DNA from 2 places in the Paenibacillus sp. RC334 genome. Region 2 is predicted to be linked to the other one. Evidence: riboswitches for the same ligand, from Rfam matches in the RefSeq annotation. Region 2 holds a riboswitch; the other holds the start of a gene.

Region 1 (12,300 bases), 860 kb from region 2:
ATTGTGTATTCACATTAATGGTCCAGTCAATCTTGTTTTTGCCGTTAGCTTTTCCTTGTTTACTTATTGGGGGACCGGACACGGGTTTGATGTTGACGATGGATGTTTGAACCCCGATCTTAATTGGAGTCGCAATAATGACTTCTGTGCTGCCTTTTGCAACTTCCTTACTGAACTCGGTTTTTACTTGCAGTTTTCCGCTTACGTTGGAATGATTCTCTACGTAATCGTTAAAGGTCATAATGACTTTCCCTTGGCGATCTACCGTAAAAGTACCAACCTCTCCATCTGTTGAAATCAACGGAGACGAGATATCTGTGTAAATTTCAAATTGTTCCGGTAAGTTAAAGGTGAAGGTATCGCCTTCTTTATACTGATTGTCCGGAATCTCCCATTCATAGCTCAGCTGGACTGCTGCGCCAATGTCCACACGTACGCCAGGATTATCCACAGCATCAATGATACGGCCGGTTTCATCCGTCAAGATCAGCTTGGTTAAAATATTGTCTGCTTGAACTGAGCTGGCTGCTGCCTGAATCATGGGAGCTATGCTGGGAGGTGCCTCTAATGGTTCAGGGTTCGGAATACCGTATACATCTTCCATAACTGTATTCGCAGGATCGCTTACAGCGCTTTCTGGTACAGCCGCGGTCGAAGTGTCTGCGTAAGCCAGCGCTGCACTAAAAAAGCTTTGGAAAATAAGCAATAGCACAATGATCGTTACATTTATTTTTGTTCTCATACTCTTAAGTAAGTCTCCTATTCATCATAATATTATGGAAAGTACCCGGGCGGATTTGGTTCCCCCCTCTTTCTTGTCCCGGAAATAGTATATTCAACATCTTAGTTTTTAAATGACTGACTAGATATACAATACCTTCCTTATCTCAACAATTTCTCAACAAGAATAGAAAAAAGCCCTGATCGCAGTGATCAGGGCTTTCTACAAAAAAAATTAATATTGTTTTGTTTTTGTATATTTGGAGGGTTCTTTGGCCATTGCAAACTTCTGTTTTCCGCTTTTTAGAGCGGCATCTACTGTAGTGTCAATGATAACCCATTGATTGTTGATATTGACTTCATTCCAGGCGTGGTAAGTTTTCACATAGGAGGATTCACCCATAACCAGCTTCGTTGGAACATCCACACTTCGAAGCATGGCGGCGAACAGTGAAGCGTATCCATAGCAAATGTCTTTTTGCGAAACTATTGTACGATCAATTTGTGGAAGGTAGTCTGTTGATAGGTTGAAAGGCTGGTTGGAATCGTATTTAATATGACTAATGACATACTCGTAAATACGTTTCACCTTTTCATCATCTGTCGTTGCACCCTTGGTTAATTCCTTGGCTTTCCGAATCGCCTGATTCGTATCGCTCCAGTCAATATTTTGAATAGAATTGAGGTATATGGTTTTACTGTCATTCAAATTTAACTGGACCGTTTCTTCACCTATCACTTTATACTGATTGCCAGTTAGCTGTTCCAATAAACGAATGTTATAATTGCCATTGCCCATTTGAAGAGCGAATGCTTCCTCAGATTTGCTCGAATTCAGATAATAAGAGTATTTCTCCGCATCCTTGGTAATTACGATCTTGGTTTTGACATTGGACTTGACAGGATAACGTATACTAACAATACCGTGGTTTACGTTGTTTTGATTCAGCCATGCCTGACTTTCGGCAGCAAACGCTGTCGTATGTAGGGGGATGGATAACAAAAAAACTAAAATTATTAAAAAAAATGACATTTTCCTCATAGAAAAACTTCCTTTCGGCGGCCAGGCTACCATCTTAAAAAGAAGGCCCTATAGCTTTGCGTCCCTGCCTTTCGACAGGTTTGCTATTATCGTATAAAGTTTTTCAGGAAAAAAAGACACGACAAAAAGCCTCTCCAACCGGTAGCTGGCTGCCATCTTAAAAAGAAGGCCCTGTAGCTTTGCGTCCCTGCCTTTCGACAGGTTTGCCATTTATCCTGAACAGTCTATATCTATCATTCTATCAGTTGGGCTTCTGATTAGGCAAGCACAATCTTAGATTTTCTCTGTTTTTCGACAAAGTCATCTGATAGATGAGTTTATAGTTTGGTTCGATTCCCCCATTTTTTGCGGAAGGAATGTGGGGTTTCTCCGACATGTTCCTTGAACAGGTTGATAAAATGGCTGGTGTTGGGAATACCTACAAACCGTGCGATATCCACAATGGATTCGTCACTGGTTTTAAGCCAGCCTTGAGCCGCTGTGATGCGGACATTAATGAGATAATCGATAGGAGAAAATCCGATCTGTTTCTTGAAGTTTTTAGCGAGATTGAATTTGTTTAACTCAAACATGTCTGCCAGCGAATCCAGCGTAATTCGTTCACTGTAGGATCGATCCAAATATTGCTGAACCTTGCGTATCTCGGTGATCGTATCCTGGTTTACATACGGATGATCATAGGGGTGCTGCAAAATATACGTCAGCAACTCACCAATGAGTCTGGATGTAAGCAGCTCAGCAGAAAGAGTTCTGTCAGATTGTACGCATAACAGGGAATGCAGCTTGTCCAATATGGTGCATGGATCGTTGAGTGATATTACAGGCTTGTTGTGCTTGGCAAATTGTTCGTAGAAATTGTCGATCAGATTGCCGTACACATTTACACTGATAAACTCCCATGCTTCATGACCAGCGGTGCTGTACTGTACGAATTCCTCACAATTAACGAAAAACATATCATGAGGCTTCAATATGTATTTTTTCTCCCGGTACAGTAATTCCCCTTGTCCTGATAACGTAAAAACGAGCAGAAACGAGGTGAGTTCCTTCCGTTCCATGGCATAAACAGATGTTTTTTTGAAATAGCCTATTTCCTGTATATAAAAAAGGGATCGCTTGGCAAAAGCGGAGGGAGTACATGCAATGACGACTGGATCGCTGCTCCAAGGGGTCCCGTTTCCGTTGTTTTTTTGGTCTGTTGTCATGTCCAATTCCTTTACAAAAGAGCAAATTTATCAAGCTAATCACTGTTTGTTTAACAAATAAAATGGTGGTTTACACATGATTTCCTATTAATACGATTTATTTTATCACATCACATAAATGCATGTAGCGAATAATATTTTGAATTATTTTCCATTCGAATTCAGGTGTACTAATATGGTGAAAACAGCCTCGTTTCCTCCATATTTTTAACTCATTCATCCATATGAAAAAGTTAAATCATGTTGAAAAAATTCGGAGATGCCATGGGTTCAATTCAATTCTGGAATAAAATCCAGGACAGGATGCTAAAGGTATTCTATGCCCATTCCACCTTCCAACGCACATATCCTTTCGTTTTGAAAAAAATGGGTCTTTGTTCTATCGAAATAGTTCATTAGGCTTATCGTGAAGAAAATTAGATTGGGTCCAATGTTGTGATTTTGTTCACAAATATGTAGGTGCACGAGGGAGATATATGAACTCTTTTTATGCTGATTAGTGTACTGTAAATATATGCAAATCATATGATAAATAACAGCATAAAAGTACAAAATTACACAAAGAGTGTATTCACTTATTTGCGTGATTTTCTGCTCCGGTGTGTTCTAATATAATAGGAAATAGAGTGCCGTTAGCTTTGGAATTCATACAGGCAATGATATGATGGGTAATACAGATATAGGGCTTCACTTACTCGACAGTCAGTTTGGAGGATTATAGGATGGGAAAACCAAAAAATACGAAAACAGCAGCGGCTTGGTCGCTCGTTATTCTGGGAGCGGGCTTTGCAGCTATGTTGCCTTTTCAGCAATATGGCTGGGCTCGGTTGTTAGCAGGTGCTTTCGAGGCAGGACTTGTCGGAGGACTGGCAGACTGGTTCGCCGTCACCGCATTGTTCCGTCACCCGCTGGGCATTCCGATTCCACACACGGCGCTTCTTCCCAAGAACAGGGACAAGCTAACGAGTACCTTGGTGAGTACGGTGGAAAATAACTTGCTTAACAAAGACAGTATCGCATCTAAAATTGCCGATATCCGGCTGGCCGATTTGATGCTGGATGGTGTGGAAAAGGGCTTGCGCACGCCGGAAGCGGCCGCATCCATAGATGTTCTCGCCAAACGACTGGTCCGGTCGCTTCCGCTTGCGGAGCTGGCCCCGGTAATTGCGGCCGAGATCAAGCGGCAGGTGACAGACTTCGACGCTGGACCGCTGCTGGAGGCGTTTGCCCGTCAAACCAGTGAGAAGGGCTATGACCGCCGCGCGCTGGATTACTCGCTGGAGCAGGCTGAATCCTGGCTTTTGAAGCCGGAAACGGGCTACACGCTGGGTACCTTGGGAATGCAGGCTATTAGCGGTTTGCAAGTGAGCGGGCTGATGCAATTCGCCCTGAATGCGTTCCTTGGCTATCTGAACGAAGAGCGCATGGGTGAAATGATTCGCCATTTCCTGCTGGATCAGGTTGCGGAGCTGCAAAGGGAAGAACATCCACGCCGTCAGGCCGTGCTGGATGGTCTGAAAACACAGCTGACCCGTCTGGCGACGAAAGATACGGTTCAGGAAGGATTGAACAGCTGGAAAAACAACCTCGTGGGTACCTGGGAAGGCGATGCGTCGGTGCTTCATAAGATGGAAGAGCTACGCGTACGTTTATTGGGCTATATGGAAGATAGCAGCTATGTGCCGACCTATATTTTGCCGCTACTGGATCGGATGCTGGCTGATTTGAGAGGGAATACCGAGCTGCTGGACAAGATCAATTCTAGAATTGTGGCAGGCATTACCGGGCTGGTGGAAGCCAACCACAGTCGGATTGGTAATCTGGTACGCGAAAATGTAGATAAAATGGATAACGATTCCCTGATTGCTCTGATGGAGGACAAGCTGGGGCAGGACTTGCAGTGGATACGTATTAACGGCGCGGTTACGGGCTTCCTGATCGGTATTGTCCTGACAGGTGCCCGTATGCTGATCGGTTGATTCATTAGAGAAGAAAATGCTACAGATAAGGTTGTGGAAGCATGAGACTTTGGCACGAAGAGTTGATCGACAAGCTGCCGCGGCCGCAACTGCTGGGGCAACACCGCGAGTGCTGTGCACTGCGTGGGAACGGGTGGGAAAAGCGACATGCTACGGTTAATTATGTGTTCGACTATCACCCGATGCTGCTCGTCCGCTACCATAAGCTCATCATGGACGAAATGAAAAGTCGCGGTTACAACGTTGATCCGCTATGGGAGCAGCCGTTGTATCGCGGCAAGCAGTGCGAACCGTGGGCGACAGGGCTTGGCGAGGAACTGGAAGCTGTCGGCGCGTATGCGGAGCATGACGATGCTTATATGCAGGAATGCCTGGATAATCTGGCCTCCAAGGGTATTCTGATCGTGGAGCACGGTACAGGAAATTTAAGAAATGGATCGAATGTATAAAAACATGATGACTAAACGAAAAATATTCCTGATTACGTTGTTATTTGTGCTTGTGATCACTGGTTTCCGTATGCTGTGGTTTCATTATTATCAAGGACAGGAGTATCCTGAGGCCAAAAAAAGGAGTATTGGACTTGCGGGGCTGGGATTTGCAGGGCCGTGAGACTATTCCGTTAAAGGGAGAATGGGGATTTTATGCAGGAAATCTATCAAAACCGGATCTTTTAAAATCCTTACCAGCGAAGGAGCAGCAGTGGATTCGTGTTCCAGGAAAATGGAATGCTGCTTTGCATTCACCTGATTCTACTGCATATGGCTTCGGGAGCTATCGTCTGTTAATCCTGGTTGATCCCCAAAAAGCACCACTGTACGGGCTTCGAATTCCGTCGATTTACACCGCATCCAACCTGTTTGTAAACGGGCGGTTAATAAATAGCGAGGGCCAGGTGGCTGATCATCCTGAACAGCATACAGGAAGTTTTTCTCCGTATTCTGCTGCTCCATGGAATGTATGCGGGTGCCATCTTTTTTATGGCGTCTCGTAAAAAGCTGCTATTCTATTTTTTATTTTTCAGGTATCGTGGTGTGTACCGTTTTAACCATCATGATGAACGATGACAAGCTGTTACTGAGCGTGTTTCGCTTTCACTTAAAATACATTTGCTTTCCTATATGGGCAGCCATATATGCATACTCAGGGTTGTGCAGTTACTATTGGGCAGGTCCAGAATTGTTCAGACTGTTTTCGTGGGACAGTGTCTTTTTGCCATCCTGATTTTATTTATACCTTCACAGGAAATCCGTTCTTATCTAATGTTGATAATGGTGTTTCAGGGAAGTACGTTTGGTGTCATCATTCCCTTGTTTGCCTTTCTTAAGATATTCAGAGGTCAAAAAGACGCCATATTTCTATTGCTAGCTACCATAAGCGCCGGGTCCAGCATATTGTGGGGCGTTTTCAAAATGATATGGTGGAATTATCTTCCATACTACCCTTGGGATGTCGTGCTGTCCTTCCTGGGCTTCGCCTCATACTGGTTCAAGCACTTCTTCCAAACGAACACCGAACTGAGAAGTTTGTCGGACAGATTGCAGCGAGCTGATCAGGTTAAGAATGATTTTCTGGCGAATACCTCACATGAATTGCGAAATCCTCTGCACGGAATGATCAATATAGTGCAGTCTGTGCTGGATAATCAGACCCATACCCTGGATGAACGGAACAGGAGCAACATGCAGCTGCTCATCACCGTGGGTCGGCGGATGTCTCTGCTGCTTAATGATTTGCTTGACGTAACGCGCCTGCGAGAACGGGATATTCGCCTGGAAAAACGAAGTTTGAAGCCCCAAGGGGTAGCTTCCGGTGTACTGGACATGCTCCGGTTCATGACAGATGGTAAATCGTTGGAAATGGTTATCTCGATTCCAGATCATTTCCCCAATGTGCTGGCGGATGAGAATCGGCTGGTGCAAATCTTCTTCAACCTTCTCCATAATGCGGTCAAGTATACGAATGCAGGAACGATCTCGATTCAAGCAGATATTCGGGACGGGATGGCCCATATCCACGTTCGGGACACGGGAGTTGGCATGGATGAGGAGACGCAGCAGAGAATATTCCAGCCCTATGAACAGGGAACAGCACACTTGACGGTGATTGGAGACGGGCTGGGACTGGGGCTAAGCATCAGCAAGCAGCTCATTGAGCTGCACGGGGGAACCTTGAGGGTTCACTCTTCCTCTGGATCATTCCCCTGTATTCGGTGAGATACCGGGGGATGAGGGGGCTTATATGGAGTATGCAGCGAGCGCAAGTGAAGAGATCCGCAAGTGAACGACTTCGTATGGAGGCCGCATGGCTACAGGCACAAATCAGGCCGCACTTTTTGTTTAATACCTTGAATACGATCGTTTCGTTGAGTGAGACGGATGGAGCAAGAATGATCGTTCTGATCGAGGAATTTGGAAAATACCTAAGAGGAAGCTTCAATTCCCGAAACCTGGATCGTGTCGTTTCACTGGAATATGAGCTGGCACTCCTTCGATCCTATCTGTATATCGAGAAGGAGCGCTTTGGAAACCGATTGAATATCGTCTGGGAAGTGGATGAAGAGTTGAGCCTGCATCTCCCGCCCCTTTCGATCCAGCCACTTGCGGAAAATGCCGTTAGACACGGCATTCTGAAGCGTATCCGTGGAGGGACATTGCGTATTCGTATCACGGATCATGCGAAGGGTACAGAAATAGCAATCTCAGATGATGGAGTGGCATGGATCAGGAGAAGCTGGACAATATACTGACCTATCAGAATAAAGAAGAAGGAGGAGTCGGTTTGCTAAATACAGATCGGCGCCTAAAGCAAATGTACGGTGACGGACTGCATATCAGCAGCCATCCCGATCAAGGAACAACCGTCAGCTTTCATATTCCCCGCGAGAAGAAAAAAGAAGACTGACGGCTTTTGTCAAGTACGGATATCATGCAGGATCGGCTGGAAAAAGCACGCTTCTGCATGATATCCGTATCATATATAGGTTGCAGCTTGTTAGTTGACGCACGCAACTAGACATGCGCCATTTTCCATCGATTATACCAATCGGTGATCTGTTCATTTGGCTTCACATGTAGTTCTTCCCATAGAACGGATAATAATAAATCATACCACTGGCTAACCAAGGTATCCTTTTTCATATCCGCATATATTTTCATCAAACCCCAATACGCATCCTCTGCTTGAGGGTGTCGGTTACAGATATCCTCATAAAGAGAGATAGCCTTGTCAGGCTGAGCGTTTTTGTTATACCATTCTCCCATTTTTAATGAGGTGGCTATCCACATTTTTTGAAGTCTTTGACGTTCGCTTTCAGCCCACCAATAATCGTATTCTTGTAAATAATCGCCTCTGTATAGCTTCATTATTTTGGTATAGTCATCAATCGTTTCCTGGCTAATCGGCGGAGCAGACGTCAGGCTGTCCTCCCATTCCTCTTTATCCAGTAGTATGTTTGTCGTATTCAGAATATATCCGCCGCTGGTATTATCAATTTTTAAATAGTCCTTATATGGGCCCATAGCTTTTCTGAGGTAATAAGCAGCAGTATATAAAAGAGAGTAAGCCTTCTCCTCATCATGCTCCGACCAGAGCAATTCAATCAGTGCTGATTTTCGAACCAACTGGTCATGGTGCAGAAGCAGGTATAGAAACAACTCCTGTGATTTTTTTGTTCGCCACTGTATAGCCGTTAACTGCTGATCTGTTAATTCAACCGCGACTTCCCTGAAGACTTGTAACCGGAGAGGAGGACCAATGGAAGGCTGGAACGCAGGGTGACCATCACGTTCCAGAATACGGTTTAGGGTCTTAATGAGGCGATCTGTGGTGACTGGTTTGATCAAATAATCCAGTGCATTAATTTCGAAGGCCTGAATGGCATATTCATTGTAGGCCGTTACGAATACAATATGGAGACGAGGTTTTTCAACCTGAATTTGCTTTGCTAGCTCAATGCCGTTCATTTCAGGCAGGCTTACATCGAGAAAAGCTACATCTATATTTTCGAGAAGAATTTGCTCTTTTGCTGCCAGTGGATTCATAAATGAACCTACTATATGTATGTTTTCAATTTTACTAAATAGACGCTTCATATAATCTAAAGCCAGCTCTTCATCATCTAGAAGAATAATTCTTGTGAATTTATCTGATCTTCCCACAAATAGTCTACTCCTTTTTAATCGGATACATACCATTATATATGATAACTTAGCTCCAGATATAAACAAAAGTATCGAAATAGAAAAAATTTTAACGAATCATTATGATCACATGAAACAGGCGGGCTGTGGCATATTCATGATTAAGATGAAATGCCGCAAGCCCGCCTGTTTGTTATTTTGTTATGTTCCAGTGTCATTGTCTAAAGGGGGATAATTAGTTACAGAATCCAGCGTGTGATCTGTTCCAGCGGCAGTCTGGATTTTTCCCGCTTGGGTTCAAGGGCCCGATAACCAAAGGCAGCGATGACCGAAATATCCAGCAGTCCGTTCTCCAACAGTCCTTCTTCCTCCAAAATGGCATGCACCTGATCGTAGTTAAATCCCTCAATCGGGCAGGAATCAATGCCGATCTGAGCCGCCGCCGTCATCATATTGCCCAAGGCGATATAGGTTTGCTTGGAAGCCCAGTCGAATAACGTACGTTCGTTTTCCAGCAGGCGTTGATTTTCACCCTGAAAGATTTTATATCGGCCCGGCAGTGAGGCAAAGTCTTCCTCGGACATCCCTTTAATCTCTTTATACATGTACTCCACATACGGGGAATCATAACGAACATCCTTGCGTGCCAAAATCAGGACAACATGGCTGGCAGCAGGGATCTGTTTTTGGCCCCCGCTTGAAACCGCAGCCAGCTTTTCTCTCAATGCCTGATTTTGTACGACCACAAATCGCCACGGCTCAAAACCGACAGAGCTTGGGGAAAGTCGTCCGGTTTCGAGAATAAATTGAAAATCTTCCTCCGGTATGATGCGATCAGGATCGAATTCCTTGGTGGCATGTCTGAACAGAAAGGCATCCAGAATCTCCTGTTTTTTAGCTGATGTATTGGACATGAAGTGTACTCCTTCCGTTTTGGGTTAAGTTGGTGCTCCATTTATTTTCTGCTACTATAATGAGAGCTGATATCGAATGTATAGTCATCATATAAAAAGTTTTTCGCAGGAACAAGTACGCACATATTTGTTCCTTGTCATAAGTCTGAGATTTCGGGTCTACAATCGGTAGAAAGAAGGGGAAACCATGACGCAAGAGATGGAAAATACAGTCAGCGTGAACTTTGGATGTCCGGTAGCGAAAACGGTAGGGGTTATAGGCGGAAAATGGAAGGGAGTCATTTTATATCATTTGACCACGGGACCGCGCCGGTATAACGAAATTCGACGGACCTTGCCCAATATTACGCAGCGTATGCTGACCTTGCAACTGCGTGAGCTGGAACGTGACGGTATCGTACACCGTGAAATCTATAACGAGAATCCGCCGCGTGTGGAATACTCGCTTACTCCGTTGGGGGATACGTTGAGGCCGTTGCTGGATTTTATGAGAGAATGGGGTATCTTCTATGGGCAACAGACCTGCGAGCCTGTGGCGGCAAATTCCAAGTGTGGGGAGCCTTCTTGTTGAAGTGAAAAATGAGGAAAGCCCGTTGATGATCTCATGAGCTTCGCATGGAAGATGCATGAAATTCATTAGCGGGCGGAATAAGAGCGAGACGTTATTGTGAGGTTTACTTATTTGAACTCGATAGATTCGTTCATCTTCGTCCAGGCGGTTTCTCCGATGATGCCCAGCCGCCAGATGGCGATGCCTTTCAGGTCATAGCGTTTGGCCAAACCGATCTTGGCGTTGATGGTGCTGTCTTTTTCGCTACCCATAGAGATCCCCAAAATCAGCTTGTCCCGCAAAGTTTCCTTCAAAGCCAGTCGAATGGCTTCGTCCACTTTATCGAGTGGCTCAGGCGTTGCCTTTTGTCCGTAATCATAGGCCATAATGATCAAATCGTCCGCCAGATTGCCCAGTGTCTTGTAGTCGTAACCTGAGTAAGAGCTGTTCAGCGGGTGCAGGACGACAGTGAGCTTGAGTCCGGCCTGATGCGCTTTGGCGGACAGCTTTTGGATGAAGGCGTTGTAGTCTGAACGCGCCTTGGCTTTATCTCCGCTCCAGCCCAGCCCCTCGAGATCCAGCGTGATGCCCTTGAATTGCTTGTCAGTGGCGGTGCTAACGATTTGGGAAATAGTTTGCTCCTGAAGCTGTGCATTTTCCAAAACTTTGGTCAGCTCGTGATTGCCGTCTCCAGAATAGACCATCAGGTAAGGGGAAGTCCCCTGACTGTCTGCCTCCTGTACAATGGACTCTGGTGTCACGGTGTCGGCTGCTTGAGGCCATTTGTATTCCTTGCCGCTGGTCGTAAATTGTCCGTTCGCATCAATTCGGCTCCAGCCGAAGGCTACCGCGTTAAAATCCGGTATTTTGGATTTTTGGTCGAAGGAAGATAGCGCATAAAATCCCACTGTATACATAGGCTCACGCGGCGATGTAATGGATACAGTCCGCGTTCCCTGATTCCAGTTGACTGTGGCTCCAAACTGCTGCCCGAAGAAGCCTAACGGAATCATTGTGCTGCCACGCACGGTTTGGGGTGCGGCTGTTAGTAGCACCGTTTGCCCGTCGACTGTCGCATTGCGGCTGCTCATTTTCAGCACCACCTGCTTGGTTGCAGAGCCCTGTGATTTTGTAGCGGTAATGCTTTGGCTGGCTTGATCCCATTTCACCGTAATGCCAAGAGCCTCAGAAATAGCACGAAAAGGGACCATGGTCGTGCCGTTCATCATTGCGGGCTGTACGGGGAACGGTAACGGATATCCGTCCAGCACAATGCTGACCTGCCCCGCTTCTGCCTGTGCAGACGGGCTATAGATGCCTGCGGCGGCACTCAGAAAGATGGCGCTGGATAACAGAGCCTTATTTACGATTTTCATCTTATACTCTCCTATGCATCATAGATTACAAAGCTATCATGTTAGAATCGTGAGGTTTCTACCATTTTACCAAAAAAAATGATAGATAGGTGAATGTTAAGTTCGTACATACAGTTTCGAATTCTATGCAAAATACAAAAAAGTCGATTACTCAGGAGTAATCGACTTTGAATTAAAAATCTTTGATGAGGAAGATGAAAAATAAAAAAAATCTAGGGACGATGCTTAATTGCTGCATAAATATTGCAAGCTTAATAAGGAATAGAACAAAAGCAGGTACCCTTAATACAGGTGCCTGCTTTTTATTTTTTACCACTCATATAATTCATACATTCATATAACTAACTTCTATATATATTCGTAATTAAAAAT
Region 2 (12,300 bases):
ATATGCACTGCCTGTGCCGGAAACCCCGGCAATCTGAATGATACCGGACAGCTGATGATTTGAAAATACAGCCATTTGGGGAACGGCTTTGCCCGCATCCAAAATCCGTACACGGAATATCATCCCGTTGGGAGGAACCTGATCCAGCTTGTACTGGAGTGATAGTTCAGGATTCATGGACGCATTTAAACCGGGAGGAATATCTCCACTGCTGAGCAATACCGGAGCCGTTGTACTCTCTGCTATGGACATCGCTGACGATGCTCCTTTAGCAGACGACTCGGTGGAGGCCGCCGAAATATTGACATTGTCCTTACCGACCATACCTTTAAATTCTGCTGAAGAGTCATCCCGCTGACCGAGTTTCCATACCGGACTGGCCGCCGCTACTTTAATCGTCTGAAGTTCTTCACTCTTGGGAGGCGTATGAATAAACCAGGCGATCATCGCTATAGCTGCGACCCCCAGCAGCCCGGCCAATAATACTATATACCTTTGGGTCAACCATTTTTTCATCATTGTGCTCCACCCTCTCTCCTCAAAATTTTTGGCGGGGAAAGAGTATATATCAAGGAAGAAACAAAGCGTTGCCGGGAATTACCGCTTTCGCTTCATGCTGACTTTCCCACATCAGACGTGCCATTGCGTCGCCTTTTTCATCATAATATTCAACTTTCAAATCTGCCATTTTGCCTGCTTGCAAGGTAATGCTGTCCTTGCGTTCTGTCCAGCTTTGTTTGAACCAGCTATCAATAACCAGCTTGCCGTCTACCCATACACGAATGCCATCATCGGATATCGTGGTAAGCGTATAGGTCTCACTATATTGCGGCTTGATTTTGCCCGTCCAGCGGACCGAGAACTGATCAGCCTTCACCTCGGGATCAGGCGAGGCCGCACGCCAGTTATAATCCAGCTTACTGTCTGTACGAACCAAAACAGCGGTGCCGTCCAGATCCATGCTGTTAAAATATTCACCCCGCAGCCCGTTCACGTAGACCATATCCGGAACGGAAGGCGGGGCTGGTTTACTTACCACTGGCGGAGCCGGAGTTGGATCGTTTGGCCCCGTGTCCGGTACGGTCGGTAGCTCCGTCTCAGGTTCTTTCATCGCAGCTAACCCTTTTTTCACATCATCCCGCGTCAAGCTTGTCGAATCATTCATATAATCCTGAATCTGATCCGTCGTGTTATTTTCGGTCAGCATCTTGCCCCAGGTCATGGAATACACCCATTTTGGCTGAGCCTGCATCACCTCGGGACTGGGCACCTCACCGTGTTCCCCAATGGCAATCGGCTTATTCCGTGCCAGTCCGAGCAGTCCTTCGTAATGGCTTTGCTTAAAATCATGGTTGTAAATGTCTACAGCCAAAATATCCACTTTGTCATCCCCCGGATATTTCGGGGTATATGGAACAGTGTACGAATTAGGCGCGTTCGGACTCCATACCCACAGCAGATTGTTTAGTTGATGCGTGTTTACAAAACGGTCATACATGATATTCCAGAGCTGATTGAAATTGTTTTTGTTTCCCCACCAGAACCAGTCGCCGTTCATTTCGTGGTAAGGTCTCCATAATACTGGAACGCCTGCATCACGAAGCTGCTTTAACGATACAGCGACCTTATCCAGATCGGCAATGAGAAGATTATACTGCGTAGTACCCGGCGTCACGTATTTATTGAACTCCGCCTGGCTTACTTTCGCCTGCACATTGGCCCAAGTCAGTGGTTTACCCGGCAGCGGTTCATGATAAGTCATCGTAACCATTCCGCCAGCTCTACTCCAACGTATGGCGCTATCGATGACATTTTTACGTTGTGCTGCCTCCGTAGCGGCGGACTGGCCGGAGATGGCTCCCATCTCGTAGCCATGTACACCAGCATACGCCTTACTGATTTTCTGGACCTTGTTGCTTAATTCATCCGGACTTTCCAAATAATCATGTTGACCTGTGACCATCTTTTTTCCCGAGATGCTGATCAAATAGTTGTATAGTTCACGGGCCTCAGCAGAAGCGTCCGAATTAACAGGCTGTAATGTGGCAGCATTCGCCACGGACAGAGATTCACCAAAACCGGCGGGCAACAAGGAAAAAAGCATAACAACGGGGAGTACACTGCGTATCAATCGATACACAGGGGTAAAATAGGGGCTCACTCTCGCTCTTCCTTTCGGTAGCCAGGCTGCCATCCTCACGGAAGGCCCTTTAGCTTTGCGTACCTGCCTTTCAACAGGGCTGCGTTTATCGTGGAAGGAGTTTGGATTCCTTCTTACCCTAAGTATCGACTTTTTTTTACCAAAATTTAATAGGTCATGTTCATGAATTTACAGATTTTCGCGTATTTTCGACAGTTCGGGCTAAAAAACTTCATAAATGAGTCCTTTTTTATCTTCCAGGATGGTTGCAAGATGCTCATTTATGAAATAAACTGGTGACGGGAAATTTCATCCCAGTCCATGCAAAAACGGACAATATCCTCTTCGATCAACTCAGAACCTGTCTGTACCTCGATCAATTCCACATCGGTCACGGCTAAAATGCTATGCTTCGTCCCTTCTGGAATGCGAACCACATCACCAGCCTTCACCTTATGCAGCTTTTCATTCAAAATAATTTCCGCTTCACCGCTAATAATGGTCCAAATTTCACTCCGTTTGAAATGAAGTTGGTAGCTGATATTTTTGCCTTGCAGCACACGGATTCGCTTGGTCAATACCTCGTTGCCCTCGTCATACTTCACATAATCCACTACCCGATAATGACCCCAACGGCGCTCTTCGTACATTGGACGCTGATTATGAGCCTTGAGCACTTCCTTGATGCGCGGACTTTCCGCCTTATTGGTCACAAGGATGCCATCCGGGCTGGCAGCTACGATCAGATCATTCGTTCCGATGATCGCCACGGGGATATCCAGTTCGTTGATAAGGCTCGTATTGACGCAATCCTCCGTTACTACGCCTCTGCCCACTTGCTGATGGGACATTTCTTCCGTTAAGGTGTTCCAGGTACCTAAATCCTTCCAGAATCCATCATATGGAAGAACAACGATATCCTTCTCCTTCTCGACTACCTCATAGTCAAAGCTGATTTTTTCCAGAGAAGAATATTGCTTTTGCATTTCTTCATAGTTCAACGGCAATCCTTTGGATGCCAAGATATCGAGCAAGTAACCCAATTTGAATGCAAAAACCCCGCAGTTCCATAGAGCATTGCGTTCCATCAGACGCTCCGCCTGCTCCCGGTCGGGTTTCTCTTGAAAATGGCTCACTTTGCGGTAGCCTGTGCTACCTTGTGTGGCATCATTTTTAGGTATAATGTAACCATATTTCTCAGAAGGATAGGAAGGGACAACCCCGATTAACGCAAGCTTGCCTTCACTCTCCTGAAGAGTATGTTCCAACTGGGCAACTGTAGCAAAGAAAGCATCCTCTACATAGGGATCTACCGGCAATATAGCAACGATTTCATCGGGCGAAACACCCACGATGGAATATAGATAAGTGGCTGTTAACGCAATCGCGGGAAAAGTATCTCTTCGTTCCGGCTCAACAATGATGCGCGTATCCTGCCCAACCTGACTCTGAATCATTTCAACCTGCGCTCTCCCTGTTGCAATAAACGAGGATTCGGACAAGCCGTTATCCCCCAGTTGTCTCCACACCCGCTGCACCATAGATTCCGAATTACCCTCCGGACTCTCCAGCACCTTCAAAAATTGTTTGGAACGGGAATCGTTGGACAAAGGCCATAATCTCTTACCGGAACCACCAGACAAAAGTACGAGCTTCATAACTCTCCACTTCCTCTCTAATTTGGGTAGGTGATCGGATGGGCAAGGTCGAGTAGCCCGCTACGGGATGGATTTGATCTTACGATCGCTGTTGCCGTGGGATTCTTTGGATTGTGTAAGACATTTAGATGTAAGAATCCCACTAAGCTAATGCTTCCGATGCGAGCTTTCCTTTGGAAAGCTTTCAGGCGAACGCTCCGCTTCTCCAGCTTCAAATCCATCCCTGCGCTACTCAAATATGCATCATGCCAATCATACCGTTTATTGCAAAAAGCACGACCGGACGATTCATGTCCGGTCAGCCTGTAAAGACGCTCGCGCGCTTGCCTGCCGTGCTTGCAGGCTTCAAGTATCAGTCGGCCCTGCCACGCCCTTGCTCGGAAGGAGCAGCATAGCGCAATCGCATGGCAGCCTTGCTCCGAAGGAGCGGTGCGGCGCAGCCGCATGGCGCCTTAATCCGAAGGAGCGGTACCACCCGCGCCGCTCCTTCGGATACGCCCTTCCTACCTCCCCCCATAAGGTGGAGGTTAAAAATTGTGACTCCACGGCGGAAAGCAGCGAAGCGGGCAGAATTGTTCTGAAGAAGCGGCAGCGTTTGCCTTTATCCCCGGATTTTAACCTTTGAATGTTTTACACAATCAAGAAAATCCGGGGGTAACAGCAATCGGAAGAACAATCTGCACGCGTAGCGTCTCCAAAACCACCACAGTCACTTTTTAATGTTTCACTTTTAAATCCGTCACTTTTTTAAGCTTCCACCTTATCCCGATTCCACCCACTCATCCGCGGACGACCCACGGAATAGTATTCCAGCCCCGAGCCTTGAATCTGCTCCTCCGTAAATACGTTACGACCGTCAATCAGGACTGGCTTGTGCAGAATGGAAGACAATTGTAAGAGATTGACGTTTTTGAACTCTTCCCAATCGGTCAGCAGGCAGACCGCGTCGCTTCCCTCGGCAGCTTGCTGCGGGGAGGAGCACCATACAATATTCGGATGATCCACGCGCTCCTTGAATTTTTCCATTGCAATCGGATCATACAGCTTCACAATAGCACCTGCCTGAACCAGCGTTTCAACGATTTCCAGTGCCGGAGCCTCGCGGATATCGTCTGTATTCGGCTTGAAGGCCAAGCCCCAAATGCCAATCGGCACGCCGTGCAGCTGACCCAGCGATTCACGCAGCTTGGATACGATCATGAAACGCTGGTCAGTGTTAACCTCGACCACCGATTTTAACAGCTTAAATTCATAATCCACATTACCCGCAATTTGGATGAGCGCATTCGTGTCTTTCGGGAAGCAAGAACCACCGTACCCGATCCCAGCTTGCAGGAAAGAGGACCCGATTCGTTTGTCCATCCCCATACCGTCAGCCACACAGGTAACATCCGCGCCTACCTTTTCGCAAATATTGGCGATTTCGTTGATAAACGAGATTTTGGTCGCCAGAAATGCGTTGGACGCGTATTTGATCATCTCTGCACTGCGGATATCCGTTACATAAATTTTATCCGTGAACACCTGATGCAGCGAAACCATCGTTTCACGCAGCCCCGTGTTGTCCAAACCGATAATGATGCGATCTGGATGGAGTGTATCATTGATAGCAGAGCCTTCTCTCAGAAATTCCGGAGCGGATACAATATCGAAGGACAAACTCGTATGACGGGCCAGCACGTCCTTGATCTTTTCGTTCGTTCCGACAGGCACCGTGCTCTTGGTCATTATAATTTTATACCCGTTCATGGCCTTCCCGACATCAGCAGCAGCCTGCTCAATGTAGGACAGATTAGCTTCACCGTTAGCCAGAGACGGCGTACCTACCGCCAAAATAACGATATCCGAGCGGCGAACCGCGTCGGCCAAATCCGAAGTAAACTCCAAACGACCCGCTTCCAGATTTAACGCGATCAATTCCTCAATGCCAGGTTCATAAATAGGAGATTCCGCCCGGTTCAGCATATCGATTTTGTGCTGCTCCAGATCGACACAAATCACCTCATTACCTTTATGTGCAAAACACACGCCCGAGACGAGTCCAACGTATCCAGTACCGATTACAGCCAGCTTCATTCCGTTCATCCTCCTTTTAGAAAGTTCACATAGGCTTGCTCTACATACTTTTTGAAATGATCCTTGAACGTATCTTCATCAAATTTGCGTGCATGGCTAATGATACCGTCCACATCCCATGCATGCTGCTCGACCTTGGCGACCGCCTCCAGCACATCCTCTACCTGATGTCTGCGGAAAAATACACCATTCACATTAGGGACAATGGTATCCAACGCTCCCCCGCCCTGATAAGCGATAACAGGCCGTCCGGCTGCATTCGCCTCCAGAGGCGTGATACCGAAGTCCTCTTCCCCCGGAAAAACGAGCGCACGGCATTCTGCCATCAGCTTGTTGACCTCTTCGTCTTCAAGTCTGCCAAGAAACTCAATGTTCGGGGAGGCCATGCCTTCCAGTCTTTTGCGATCCGGTCCTTCACCGACAATGCGCAACTTGAGACCATTGCGCTTGAATGCCTCAATCGCCAGGTCAACGCGCTTGTAGGACACTAACCGGGATACGATCAGGTAATAGTCACCGATGCTTGTAGCACGTTGGAAACGGGATGTATTAACAGGAGGGAAAATGACATCCGACTCCCGTTGGTAATAGTGCAGGATTCTCCGTTTGACGACCGAAGAGTTGGCGACAAATTGGTTTACGTTGCGAGAAGTTTTGGCATCCCATGTTTTCAACCGATTCATGTAAAGCTTTAGCATGCTTTTGAGCAGGTTGGATTTGGACTGCCGGGCCATATATGTATCGTAATCCCAGGCAAACCGCATCGGTGTGTGACAGTAACAAATGTGAAACGTATGTTTAGGTACCTGGATGCTTTTCATAAATGCGCTGCTGGAGCTTAACACAATGTCGAAATCCCTAAAATCAAAATCACGGATAGCGATGGGGTACAGCGGCAGCACTCCTTTGAAATTGGCCTTCACTCCCGGGATGTTCTGTAGCCAGGTGGCTCTAATATCTGCATCCTTCAAGTTGTTCGACAGGCGGTCGTCGCTGAACACCGTTGTGAAGATTGGAGCCTCCGGATACATATCGTGGAATACCTCTACCACCCTTTCCGCTCCGCCCATTTGGATTAAGTAATCGTGTGCTATCGCTATTTTCATCTGAATCATCCTTTAACGCGAATGTCGGTCAGACTCCTGCCAACAAACCCTTATAGTAATGAACTATATCCTTAACCGTGTTCTCGATAACAAAATGCTTCTTGACCCGTTCCATCCCTTTATCGCCCATTTGCTGACGTTCCTGTGGATGCTCCAGCATCCAGCGGATGGCTTCTTCCAGCTTGGCCGGATCACCCGGTTCAATAAGTAGCCCGGTTTCGTTCGGTACGACGGTTTCCCTGGGTCCACCCTCATTCGAAGCAATCACCGGCAGCCCTGCGGCCATGCCTTCAATAATGACCTGCCCGAACGGCTCCGGTGTGATGGAGGTGTGAATCAGCAGATCACAACGCTGCATCAAGCCCTGAATGTCATCGACGTGTCCAAGTAAATTAACGTTGTCTAATCCGTATTCGCGCATCGTGGATTCCAGACGGCGTTTGTATTCCTCTTCGCCGAAGAGCGCATCTCCAGCCAGCCAAAATTTCACACGCTTATCCGGTAAAAAAGAGCGCGCCGCTTCCAGTAAAATGTGCTGTCCCTTCCACTCTGCCAGTCTACCGACCAACACGACGTTAAACGAGTCATCGTCACGTGAATTTGCAGTCGCATCACGGGCTGTAATCGCTTTGGCAAATGCCGAGTAGACGACGAGCGTCTTTTTGTCCGGGGGCAGCTCCAGCGCACTCAGCGTGGACTTGGAATTGGCAATGACGCCGTTGGGCAAAAAGCGGGACATCAGCCGTATGCCTTTGGCCACAATCGGCTTCAGGTACGGCGGACCGATATGGTCACGGATATGCCAGATCAACGGCACCTTCGCTGACTTCGCGGCTACTGCGCCGTAGAACGCTGACTTGAGCGAGTTCGTGTGAACACACACGACCTTTTCCTCGCGCAGCAAAGGCGCAAGCTTTTTCCCATAAGCCAACAGTCGGTAGGCTGCCGCAGGCGCACCCAGATTGACGGCATTCCGCCCCCGATTGCGAATGGAATCATCCAGTGGAACGATACGTACATCAATGTTGCGCTGCCGAAGACGATCGGCCAAATCGCCTTCCTCCGCCAAAATCACGAGCGGGTCGATATGTTCCCCGATGTTCGTCAGTATGTTATACAACGCAACTTCGCCACCGCTCCATCTTGCCGTGTGGTCGATATAAGCTATTCTCAGCATTTTGCAGCCGCCTTTCTGTCAAGGACCTGCCGGAACACATCTTCAACCTGCTCCGCCACATGTCCCCACGTATATTTGCTCAGGACATGGTCCCTGCATTCCCGTGCGTTGGGAAGGGCTTCGCGGTTATCCAGCACACGCAGCAGTCCTTCCGCAATGGCTTCGCTGTCCGTTCCCCGGAACAACAGCTCCGGACGGAATCCACTTAAAATTTCCCTGTTGCCGCCTACAGGAGTCGCCATCACTGGCAACCCCGAGGCCATCGCCTCCACCGTAATCAGGCCGAAGCCCTCCAGTGCCTGTGTCGGCACAACGAACATATTCGATGCCTGATGATACAGGGGGAGTTCCTCATCCGATACATATCCAAGCAATCTCACATGATTATGAAGATTGTATTCTGCCACCTTGGAAGCCAGTTCCTCCATCAGAGGTCCCTTCCCCCCAATCAGCAGCAGATGATCAGGATGACGCTCGGTTACCCGCCGCCATGCTTCCAGCAGCTGTAGCAGTCCCATTCGGTTAACAAGACGACGGACGGTCAGCACAATCGTCGCATTCTGTGGCAAATTCAGCCGTTCCCGCACCATCCCCCGATCCTCTGCCGGATGGAACCTCTCTACATTCGCCGCACCGGGAATGATATGGATTTTGCTGAGTGGAACCTTATAATGCTCATGCAGAATATCCCGAAAGGTTTCGCTCAGCACTACAAATTTGTCCGCCAGACCATAAGCCTTCATTTCAATGGATTTGGCCAACGTTGTTTTCAGCAGATGCTTGAGGCCTTGCCCTTCAATCTTCATTTCCTCCGTCCATGGGCCGTGGAAGGTGGTGACTACCGGAATTCCCCGTTTTTTCGCCTCCAGCGCCGGGCCGACACCATAGGGGGCAAAATGGGAGTAGAGCACATCTATCGGCTGCTTGTCGAACAGCGTTGCTGCATATTTTTGCATCAGCTCTCGACGCTTCCAGATGGATTGCTGCTTGCTGCCAATTGAATGAATTCGGATATTTTCAGGTACTTGCGGCTTCTCATCGCTACAGATTAAAGCATCCAGCGTATTTTGCTCCGCCAGTTGCTCACAGATGGATTTGAAGTACGTGTTTAATCCGCCGGGCTGCAGGGACGGCCAGCTAAGCCCTGTTGCTGCAATGCGAAATCCGTTATTGTACGACATAGCTGGTTTCTCCTTTCTGCTCGGTCTGTCCGTCTTCCACAATCTCTATTTTTTTTCGCCGCTTCGTCAGCTCATAATGCTTGAAGCAGACCAGAAACTCGTACATTACCCAAAAGACCGCTACTGCAAAACCTGCCAATCCCTTGCGGTATAAGCCTTGGACAAAATACTTCTGCACAAAGCGGGCCGGAGGTCGCAACAACAGCCTGGAAATCCGAAAGGATCTGCCTTTGTTAAAGGCCGTCTCAGCTTCGAGGTCCGTATACTTGTTAAAACGGGTCATATGATCACTGATACTGCGGAAGCCGTAGTGCCATAACACACCCTCCAGTTTAATGATCTGGGAAGAGGCTACATCCGGCATTTCATGAACAAGACTATTCGTAATGCCGTAAATACGCCGATTGTACAGACGAACCAAATGCTCGCCTTTGTTCATCCATTTGCCCAGAAAATCACCAATTCGAAACACAGAATATGCTTTGGCCGGATCATGGAGTGTTTCCTTGACCTTCAACAAATCTCCAAGAAGCTCCGCATCTACAACCTCGTCCGTATCAATCAGGAAAATCCAATCAAATTCGGCTTTTTCAACACCAAACATGCGCTGCTTCGCATAACCGGGCCATGGGTTGGAAAACACCCGACAGCCCAATGATTCAGCTACCTGAATCGTATTGTCCTTGCTCCCTCCGTCAATGACGACGATATCGTCCGCAAAGGGCTTGCAGGATTTAATGGCGGCTGTGATTCGAGTGCCATCATCCTGAGCGATAATAACTACGGATATCCGGTTGTCCGCGGGAACGCTAGACATGTGGTTCATTAGGGGGTGCCTCCTTCTTTATCTAACCGTTAACTGGCTTTTTCCGGATGTAGTGTGACATCGTTGATCGGAGCCATTGAATATCTTGTTTGGAAATAAGCAGTCTCGGAATTTTCATTTTCAGAACGAATTTAACATTACATAAAATGAAACCGAACCGTAGAATCCCCGAAGACAGCATTGCTATCCCTGCACCCGTCAAGCCGTATCTCGGAACGAGTATAGACAGCAATGGTATGACGAGCGCCAATCCGACACCCTGTAGGATGGTAACCAGCTTGGGCTTACCCAGCGCCATGAATTGCTGTGCCAGCACCATGGTTCCTCCGCTGATAGCAACCTCAAGCACCAGTAACCGGAATACCGTAAGCGCTTGTTTAAACTCCTGACCATATAGCAATGTAAATACGAACGGAGCAATCAGCATCAGCATCGTGGCAGCCAGAATCGTTGCTGTTGAAGTCACCCGAAATGCCCGGAATGTTATTGCAACCGCGTCCTCCTTGTTTAACCCGGAGGCCTTGGGAAAGAGCACGACGATAATCGAGGTTGAAAATACATTCACCATCCGGGCCAGGCTGACCGCTACCGCATATAAGCCGAGATCAGCCGGTCTGAGCAGACCCGCAATCAGGATCTGATCAATGTAAGTAGAAACCTGCCCCATGAGATCATTGCCGTATGAGCCCATGCCGTAGGTAAAGAGATTTTTGAATTGCGTCCAGCTGTTCTTCACCTTCGGTTTGTACAGCCGAACCATTCGAATCGTGACACCGATATAAATCGGCAAACCTGGCAGCAAATAGGCCAGGGCTGAGGTGTACGGATTCATTTGACCCGTCAGGATCAGGATCGCCAGACCCAGCAGCGTACTCAGCGGCACAAGATACCGAAACAAATTGTACTGCTTGTATTCCGACCGGACCTGAAGCAATGCATTATTGATCTGTGAGATCGCGATAAGCGGACACATCATCATGGAGCATTGGGCGAACAGGATGACCGATGAAGAAAAGGAGCGCAGCCAATAAGGAATCAGGAACACGCCGATAAGTGTCGCCAAGCCCCCGAACATCGTCGCCAGTAGCAAGGCGAGGCCGTACAGCTTGCCTGTTTCCTCCGGGTTCCTTTTCGCATTGTAAATCAACGCGGACGGGACACCGAAGCTCATGCAGAAGGCAAGAAATTGGGACCAGTTCACCATCGCGGTCTGTTCCCCGCGTCCGGTAGGACCCAAGAATCGGGCCGTCAGCACGCCAGTCAGCATGTTTACGACGAGAATCAGCATGCTGAATATCATCGTTTTGACTGCTGCCGAGCTGCTATCCTTGCTCTTGGCAAAGCGAACCACCGTGGACCATAGTGTCCGGACAGGTGCGGATAATGTTTGTAAGTTTTGCACAGCCTTTACCTTCTTTCCACGATGACATCTTTCGCCCACAGTCCTATGCCGATCATCATCCAGATCAGATAGCCGCGCATACCGGGAAAACCGTTATCCGATATGAGACTGGCTACAGCTCCGGCCCACGTAGCCAACGCCAGTCTGATATAAGGCTGGCTGGAATCTCGCTCGGCAATGCGCACAAGGAGGCGCTTGACGATAACGAACAGACCACCGAAGAAAAAGAACGCTCCGAAAATACCGAAGGTGAGAAAAATGGCAATATAGCCATTATCCATAATCCCAAGTTCACCGAGATCGCCGCCGTTATCTAGCTTGGTTCCAATTCCTACACTCCCGATCCCCTGCCCCACCGGATTACCGACAATGGCCGGAAGCATCGTATGCAACAGATCCAGGCGTTCATTGTACGAATGATCCTGTTGAATATCCGTCAACGTTTGCATGCGGGCCACGAGACCTTCTGCCCCCGGCAGCTTCGGAACAATGATGTAGAGAAGGAGGCCAACGACAGCAAGTTGAAACAAGGTTTTCCACTTTCCCTTGGAGGATGAAGTGAGGATATATGCCAGCAGCATAACGAATGCAATCAGCCAAGCCGAACGTACCAGCGTGATCAAAAGACAAACGACCGTCAGCAGGACCCCGATCCATCCCAATGTGCCGCGCCACCGTTTTTCCATCATCATGGGTACGAGCGCCATTGCCAGAAAAATAGCGCAGGGACCAGG

What was found. Region 2 has a riboswitch for cyclic di-GMP ahead of QMK20_RS05750 (glycosyl hydrolase). Riboswitches for the same ligand answer to the same signal wherever they lie in the genome.
Region 1: it holds a riboswitch for cyclic di-GMP, as region 2 does, so the genes downstream of both, QMK20_RS01660 (transglutaminase family protein) here and QMK20_RS05750 (glycosyl hydrolase) in region 2, are expected to answer to the same signal.

What each region holds. Positions count from the first base shown of each region.
Region 1 is NZ_CP125370.1:352,909-365,208, forward strand. Features, by position in the region: gene QMK20_RS01655 (collagen binding domain-containing protein) at 1-742, opposite strand, end outside; gene QMK20_RS01660 (transglutaminase family protein) at 956-1,762, opposite strand; cyclic di-GMP riboswitch class I at 1,776-1,857, opposite strand; cyclic di-GMP riboswitch class I at 1,900-1,980, opposite strand; gene QMK20_RS01665 (AraC family transcriptional regulator) at 2,080-2,967, opposite strand; gene QMK20_RS01670 (DUF445 domain-containing protein) at 3,690-4,946, shown strand; gene QMK20_RS01675 (TIGR02328 family protein) at 4,988-5,395, shown strand; gene QMK20_RS01680 (hypothetical protein) at 5,379-5,558, shown strand; gene QMK20_RS01685 (hypothetical protein) at 5,530-5,940, shown strand; gene QMK20_RS01690 (sensor histidine kinase) at 6,359-7,162, shown strand; gene QMK20_RS01695 (sensor histidine kinase) at 7,195-7,695, shown strand; gene QMK20_RS01700 (sensor histidine kinase) at 7,665-7,850, shown strand; gene QMK20_RS01705 (response regulator) at 7,958-9,106, opposite strand; gene QMK20_RS01710 (NAD(P)H-dependent oxidoreductase) at 9,328-10,002, opposite strand; gene QMK20_RS01715 (winged helix-turn-helix transcriptional regulator) at 10,190-10,573, shown strand; gene QMK20_RS01720 (stalk domain-containing protein) at 10,681-11,928, opposite strand; gene QMK20_RS01725 (YcnI family copper-binding membrane protein) at 12,300-12,300, opposite strand, start outside.
Region 2 is NZ_CP125370.1:1,208,506-1,220,805, reverse strand. Features, by position in the region: partial or broken gene QMK20_RS05755 (hypothetical protein) at 1-519, opposite strand, end outside; gene QMK20_RS05750 (glycosyl hydrolase) at 569-2,194, opposite strand; cyclic di-GMP riboswitch class I at 2,175-2,255, opposite strand; gene QMK20_RS05745 (sugar phosphate nucleotidyltransferase) at 2,422-3,798, opposite strand; gene QMK20_RS05740 (hypothetical protein) at 3,972-4,193, shown strand; gene QMK20_RS05735 (UDP-glucose dehydrogenase family protein) at 4,546-5,874, opposite strand; gene QMK20_RS05730 (glycosyltransferase) at 5,880-6,980, opposite strand; gene QMK20_RS05725 (glycosyltransferase family 4 protein) at 7,009-8,157, opposite strand; gene QMK20_RS05720 (glycosyltransferase family 4 protein) at 8,151-9,338, opposite strand; gene QMK20_RS05715 (glycosyltransferase family 2 protein) at 9,325-10,164, opposite strand; gene QMK20_RS05710 (lipopolysaccharide biosynthesis protein) at 10,187-11,566, opposite strand; gene QMK20_RS05705 (O-antigen ligase family protein) at 11,572-12,300, opposite strand, start outside.